2 regions of the Zhaonella formicivorans genome follow, and region 1 is predicted to be linked to the other one. Evidence: riboswitches for the same ligand, from Rfam matches in the RefSeq annotation. Region 1 holds a riboswitch; the other holds the start of a gene.
The links. Region 1 has a riboswitch for thiamine pyrophosphate ahead of thiT (energy-coupled thiamine transporter ThiT). Riboswitches for the same ligand answer to the same signal wherever they lie in the genome.
Positions count from the first base shown of each region.

Region 2: linked by a shared signal. The riboswitch ahead of thiW (energy coupling factor transporter S component ThiW) and the one ahead of thiT (energy-coupled thiamine transporter ThiT) in region 1 are both predicted to bind thiamine pyrophosphate.

Region 1 covers NZ_CP085524.1:1,944,576-1,948,229, forward strand. Annotated here, with positions in the region: gene cooS (anaerobic carbon-monoxide dehydrogenase catalytic subunit) at 1-525, opposite strand, end outside; gene thiT (energy-coupled thiamine transporter ThiT) at 1,088-1,618, opposite strand; TPP riboswitch at 1,667-1,780, opposite strand; gene EYS13_RS09595 (DUF4914 family protein) at 1,872-3,654, opposite strand, start outside.
Region 2 covers NZ_CP085524.1:471,224-474,877, reverse strand. Annotated here, with positions in the region: gene cytX (putative hydroxymethylpyrimidine transporter CytX) at 1-483, opposite strand, end outside; gene thiD (bifunctional hydroxymethylpyrimidine kinase/phosphomethylpyrimidine kinase) at 483-1,283, opposite strand; gene thiW (energy coupling factor transporter S component ThiW) at 1,285-1,785, opposite strand; TPP riboswitch at 2,002-2,114, opposite strand; tRNA gene EYS13_RS02365 (tRNA-Leu) at 2,540-2,629, opposite strand; tRNA gene EYS13_RS02360 (tRNA-Cys) at 2,640-2,715, opposite strand; tRNA gene EYS13_RS02355 (tRNA-Gly) at 2,724-2,798, opposite strand; tRNA gene EYS13_RS02350 (tRNA-Phe) at 2,840-2,915, opposite strand; tRNA gene EYS13_RS02345 (tRNA-Asp) at 2,923-2,998, opposite strand; tRNA gene EYS13_RS02340 (tRNA-Val) at 3,002-3,077, opposite strand; gene speB (agmatinase) at 3,240-3,654, opposite strand, start outside.

The DNA.
Region 1 (3,654 bases):
GAGTTCAACCCTTTGCCGCGGGGCAAATACGTCAATCACTTTGGAGGGCTCATCATAGCCGCGGTGCAGTTCCCAATGCAGAAAATCCGCCAATCTTATTGCCACGTCATTCACCGAACCGGAAGTGTCCAGTTCCAACTGTTTGGCAAAGTGATACATTTTTTCTGTATCTTTGATTTTGTAGGGGGTCTGTCCTAAGGCGGTTGCCTTTAAAGTCCTGATTGCTTCGTAAGCCTGGTAGGAATAAGTAGATGTACCCATGACATTGCGCAAGAGCATATCCCTCATTGCCATGGCGTTACGGTCTATGCCGCAAACCCCCAGTACCGCCTCGGCCTTATCAGAAATCCGGCAAGGGCCGTTAGTGCACAGTTGACAGCTGACCCCGGCAACACAAAAGTTGCAGCGAATTTTTTCCTGGGGCGAGAACCTGTCAAAAGTGTTTGATATTTTGTCCTCTTTCAAGCGCTCATACATTTCCTGAACGGAAGGATGTACACTGACTTTTTCCGTGGTAAATTTCATCAGATCACCTCTCTAGTTTTTTCGAGGTTAGTATTTCCACTAGCCTGCAAAAAATGCTGGAATCGGTGACAAAAAAAGAGGGAAGCTGTATGCTTCCCTCAGACCGTCGACAAAGTATTATTAGCCCTCGCACAATTGTAACCCTTGTACCGCTGCTCCAAAGACTATCGCCAAGAGCGCTGGCCTGCTCAGGCTCTATGCAAGCCTTATGCACGACCGCATAAGGGCGACTAGACTTCTGCCGGCCCTAAAGGACTGGAATTTCTATGCATTATGAAACATAATGCTAGAAATTCTGGCGCGCTCACGCTTGGCACAAGCCAAGTCTTCTTTACGTTTGACTTCCAGCGGCACGCGGTGACGCGACTTCCTATCGCTCCACCGCTCTCGCGGCGTCCGTGCCGCTCGTCCGCTTCCAGTCAAACTCTTCGCAGAGCGCTCTAAGGCTTGTCATAATGTCGCAGCTACACACAATGGATTACAATTTTTGCATTTGTCTACAAGCTGAGGGAAGCCGTAAACTCCCCTCTCCTAATCATACTTCTAAACAAGTAATAACAAGCTACATCTGCTGAGCAACAAAATTTTTCAAGGGCTTATAAAGCACTCCCACTACCACAACAGAAATCACCAATTCGGGCAACAGGTAAGCGCCGTTATACAGGATTGAATAAACCCAAGGATTCATGCCGGGAGGAGCGTAGGATGCCCAGATAATTACCCCCGAAAGCACATGGGAAACGAAGCGGCCGAAAACAGCCAAAACTACTCCGGCAAAAGCCCCGGCATAGTTTTTTCTGGCCAAGCCGGCCAACCCCAGGAGCCCGAATGCTACCACATAATCGAGTAAAATTGAGAGTATATGGTAAGAATATTTTGGTCCCAGGATAAACTGGAGCGCCCCGTAAACCGCTCCGGCAAACAAACCAGGCCCGAGTCCCCACCTGAGGGCATAAATCATCACCGGCACCATGCTCCCTGCCGTTACAGACCCCCCGTAAGGGGCTTCGAAAATTTTTACATAGCTCAAAATTTGAGCTAAAGCAATTAATACTCCTGCCTCTACCATCGCTTTAGTCGACAGTTTCCCCATAAGATACCTCCTACAAATAAAAAAATGCTGCACTGGATAATGCAGCATTGTAAGTAGCTATAGTTTCCCTACGCTGGCATTACCCAGATCAGGTTCACGGGTCGTGAGTATCAGTAGGAACTCCCTCTCAGCCGGACTCATCCAGCACCCCTCACCTATGCAGTTCTAGACATATTTTACCATAAAGCTTTGTATTCTTCAATTATATTTTTATCTTTGTCGTGTTTATCTTTGTTATCAATAATCTTAATTCTTAATTCCCATATTCACAGGGAATCAGGCTAACGTACTCATCCAGCTTGGCATCGGAAAGGCAGGCTTCGATGATCTGCCGGCCAACGGGATGCAACTCAGATGTCAGGAAATGTTGCAATTCCCGCTTAAAGAAATCAGTCAGTATTTTGGCTCCGGCTTGGTAACCTTCCTCCCCTACCTCCGGCTGCAGGTCAACCTGGAGGAACACTTTGGGCAGGTAGGTCCCGTCAATCTTCAGCGAATCCAGAGCATATCCCAAGAGAGGGCATTTGGCGGGAGTCAATTGTTCTTTCCTGAATTTGGAACTGCCGCGCCGGGCAATATACTCCCTGGCCATCCATTCAGCCATAAAGCCCACTCTAAAGACACCTATATACTGGTTGGGAATCAAAATGTACCTGGTGCTTGGTGTATCCATAATTTGCTCCAGCAGGAGATTGGCCTGGTCCACCATTTTCCCGGTGGCAAAAGGCCAGTAAGAACCTACCCCTTCGCTGGTCATGCCCTCTGTATCAGTAATGCTGGGGTTGGAATGTCCCCTGGGGGCAACCAGCCTCCACAGCCAGGCGAGGCTAGGCGGCAGTACATGGAACAAGCCGATAATGCCGTAGTTCGGATTATCCCTGGTGCTGGGCGGGGTCCTTACCCCGAAACTGCGAATGTTGACTTCCACCGGTTCATTGACAGTGTTCGGGAAAAACCTCCTAGGAACAATGACCCTGGGGTTTGGGCAGGGTTTCCCCGGTTCATCCAGGGTGTGCTCCCAGATCAAGCAGGTCGAACCCGGTGCAGCGTCAATATTTAAAAAGATCAAAGGAGCAGGCGGGTGGATAGTTAATTCCTCAATTTGGGGATCAGTACCGTACTTTTTAATATGGTCAACCCTGATAAACCAGCCCGCTTCGGCATCGGTTACAACCAGCCGCTTTTTGCCGTCCTGCAGCCCTGGAGGACATAACGCCATGTCATCGGTCACAGGCTGCAGTTCAGAGCTGTCTGAAATTTCCAGGTAATGCCTTTCCCTGGTCACAATATTTTCTCCCAGCAGCACCTTACCGTCGGCTTCCCGGTGAAACTGCTGGAGCATCTCGCTCTTACCGCCGCCGCTGGCCCCTTCATGCATTATGGTAAAAATATTTTCGTAGGGAGTGATAACTTTAACGGTGGATCCATGCAGAGTAACCCAGCCTTCTGTTTCCCCGATGTTTAACAGCACGCCGTAAATGCCTTTTTTGGCGCTTGGCCCCGGATAGAGATTATAGGAGAAAAGCTCATGGATGTTTTCTCTCCTGTTATGCACCACCACCTGCTTATTGTCGAAATGGGTGTGGCGGAAAGGCGGCGCCACACAGACGATAGCTTTCGGGGTGAATTCAGGAGGGATACGGTCGGGAGACAAAAACTCCTGTAAATCAGCCAAAGCCGCTGCAAAAAAGCCGGCATTGGCGGGAGCAACCAAAAGGGCCGGGTACCCTAAGGTTGAGCCCCCTGCCATAAAAGGCAGCACAATCAGGGGTTGCTGCTCCAGCCACTCAAAAGTTGCCGTGCGCAGCGGTTTGAAATCCTGACCGAAACGGTCTTTGTACCTCTCTTTATCCGTCTCCCCTTTGTCAGCAACAACCATGCAATCAGGATCTCTTCTTCTCATGTAAATATCGGTATAATTTACGGCTATGCCGTTCTTGCAGCGGGTAACGGTAGCTTCTACAATTCGCCCGATACCTGGGATGTCGTAAGCAACCTCATAAAAGTCCTTTCCTTTATTGCCTAGGGCCAGCTCC
Region 2 (3,654 bases), 1.5 Mb from region 1:
AATTGTCAGCAGAAAGAGCAATATCACTGCAGCCGCATTCAGCTTTTTAAAACCTGTCTGGCCGAGCATGATCCAAAGAATAATTAGCATCCCGATGACAATGCTCCACAAAGTAACATTGTCAAGAGACCACAGCATTTTGCCGATGATGTTCACGGAACGACCTCCGGAAATAATCATCACCGCCGTCCAGCCGATAAGCTGTAACATATTAAAAATGGAAAAGAGATAAGAGCCGTATATCCCAAAGGATATCCTGGTTGACATGATAGCCGGGGCCTTTGTATTGGCACCAATTATCCCTCCCAGAGCCAAAATGCCAACGCCGATTGCGTGTCCTAAGAGAATAACCAAAAGTCCAGTGCTCAACCCCAAAGGGGCTAAAAGTCCCCCAGTCATGATTTCCGCAATGGAGATGGCTGCACCAAACCACAGCAAAAAGAAATTAAACACCGACAAACTGCCTTGTCCCTCTATATTCATTACAACACACCTGCTTTCTTATATAAAATATAAAAATGATTCGTGGGCCCAACTCCTTTTCCAATAGCCAAAGAATGCTCAATAGCAATCGTGATGTATTGTTTAGCCTTCTCTACTGCCTCCGGTACGGAATACCCCAGTGCCAAGTTAGAGGCAATAGCAGAGGATAAAGTGCAACCGGTGCCATGGGTATTTTTAGTATGGATCCGATGGGATTTGTAATGATGCATCTCTTTACCGTCAAAAAGCACATCAACGGCCTCTTCATCCAGATGCCCCCCCTTGACCAATACGTTACGAGGGCCCATTTGAAAAATCACTTCAGCAGCTTCTTCCATTTCTTGTATATTTCTAATCTCCATCCCTGTAATAGCCTGGGCTTCGTGAATATTAGGGGTAGCAATGACTGCTAATGGCAACAGTTCCGCAATTAAAGCTTCTTTAGCTTCCGGCTGCAAGAGATTAAAGCCGCTTTTAGAGATCATCACCGGATCCAGCACCACGTTCTTAGCCCCGAACTTCACCAGCCCATGGGCAATTGTCTTAATGGCATTTTCTTGTGAAACCATGCCGATTTTAACCGCATCTACCTGAATATCCTCAAATACCGCAGTTATCTGCTTTCCAATGATCTCCGGTTCTATATCCTGGACAGCCCACACCCCTTGGGTGTTTTGCGCCGTTACTGCAGTAATTACGCTCATGCCAAAAACACCATGGGCGGAGAAAGTTTTCAAATCAGCCTGAATCCCCGCACCGCCGCTGGAATCAGAACCCGCAATAGTTAACACTTTTTTCAACTTATACCTCTCCCTTCGTGAGCTCCTTTAATGCTTTGTTTCTTTCAAAAAGACTTAAGACCAAGTAGCCGATTATGCTTCCCCCTACCGTACTCATTAAAAAGGGAGCTACATAGAAGAAGGCGGCTACATCCTTACCCAGTAAGAGTTTAGCAATGGGGTACGCAGCAAGGGCTCCTAAAATACCCGTACCAAATATTTCGCCCAGAGCGGCCCATAAATTGCTGTGGGTACCTCGAAAGAGCAGCCCTGCCAAGAATGCCCCCAACATGCTGCCTGGAAAAGCTAGCAAAGAGCCGGTACCCAGTATATTCCTCAAAAGAGAAATGGCAAAAGCGTTGGCAACAGCATACCAGGGCCCTAAGAGTACCGCTGACAGGACATTGATGGCATGCTGCACGGGAAAAACTTTAGCTGCTCCCACAGGAATGTAGATAAGGTGGGCAGACAAGGTGCCGATAGCCACAAGCATGGCAGATAAAGTAAGGCTTTTGGTTTTCATGCAACTTCTCCTCCTCTTTACCTTTAGCGCTGCAGGCAGGGGGTGCCAGTGAACTTCATCAGTGGAAGTATTTTCCCCCCACTTATGCTGGTTAAACCAATCGGGTTCAAAACTTCCGTTGTCTTCCACTTAGATAAGCAGGAGGCTTGTGGAGTTTAGAACGGGAAACAAAAGCACGAACCCTGATTCAGGATTCGTGCTGAAGATGCGTAAATGAGATACACTAGCTGACTTTCCTCCGCTGGCATTATCCAGATCAGGTATAAGGGTTTAAGATATCATCGGATCTTTATCTCAGCCGGCCTCACCCAGCTCCCCTAGCGCTAAAAGATATTTAATTTTCTTTAAAATTATTCTAGCATAACTCTACTTAATCTTCAATATTTTTCCATAGGCGTAATCCTCATCTTTACCTCCTGGCTTTGCAAACATCAGCAGTAAGACGAATACTCCAAAAACTGTGATAAAATCCGGAACCCTCTCCTATTTCTTCCAAAATTCCTGTCATAAAAAGTTAATCTTAATATAAAATTAGAAGAAAATCCTCAATAAATAACCAATGGATGTATGATCATGTCTTTTTATAAGTTGCAAAAAAGAGGCAATCTATGCGCAGCTATGAAGATAAAACTTTGGAAAAAAGTTACTGCAGGTGCTGGAGGCTGCTCGTGTTGCCTGTGTATTACACTGACAGGATTAACCATATAAAAAAGGACTCGTGCAATTTCGTAAATCGACGAATCCCTTACATATCTGGTGCCCGGGACCGGAATCGAACCGGTACGGGATTTGAGGTCCCGCAGGATTTTAAGTCCTGTGCGTCTGCCAGTTCCGCCACCCGGGCAATATTTATTTGGAGGCGACGCCCGGATTTGAACCGGGGAATAAAGGATTTGCAGTCCTCCGCCTTAGCCACTTGGCTACGTCGCCACATAAAATGGAGCGGGAAACGAGATTCGAACTCGCGACCCTCGCCTTGGCAAGGCGATGCTCTACCACTGAGCTATTCCCGCATCAGCAAAGGCAAGGCCAAATCCCTGCCTGGTATTTTAAATGGTGCCTCAGGGCGGAATCGAACCGCCGACACGAGGATTTTCAGTCCTCTGCTCTACCAACTGAGCTACCGAGGCAAAACTATGGCGGAGCCGACGGGAATTGAACCCGCGATCTTCGGCGTGACAGGCCGACATGTTAACCGCTACACTACGGCTCCTCATGGTGGGCGATGACAGGATCGAACTGCCGACATCTTGCTTGTAAGGCAAGCGCTCTCCCAGCTGAGCTAATCGCCCTTGTTTACCGGAACAGAACTTATTTTATCTCATTCCGGCTAACTTGTCAATAATTTTTTATTCGTAATTCTACGGTAATTCTACGCACTTTGCCGTTCAGAACAGTTCCTATTATAGCATGGGCTAAAAACAAAAGTCAAACACTAACCCTTAACTGGGACCTTAAAACGCTAAGATAGCTTCCCGTACCAGTTTTGCCGCAAGCAAGGCTGTGCGCTGAGACTGATCGACCATAGGCAAAACCTCTACAATATCCATTCCCACTACCGGCAACTTGCTCATAATATTAATAGCCTTAATAATTTCCTTGGCAGTACATCCTCCCGGCTCAGGAGTGCCTGTACCCGGCGCAAATGCAGGATCAACTACGTCAATATCGATGGAAATATAGACTGGACTGCCTTTCCAATTCTCCACAACCTGCTCCAGCGGACCAAGCAGTTCATCTATAAACATGTTGGTGTGCTCCCGCGCATACTCAAACTCTTCCCTGGTTCCCGAACGAATACCAAACTGGTAAAGCTGCTTTTTGCCAAGCAGCTCCGAAGCATACCTCATTACAGTAGCATGAGATTCC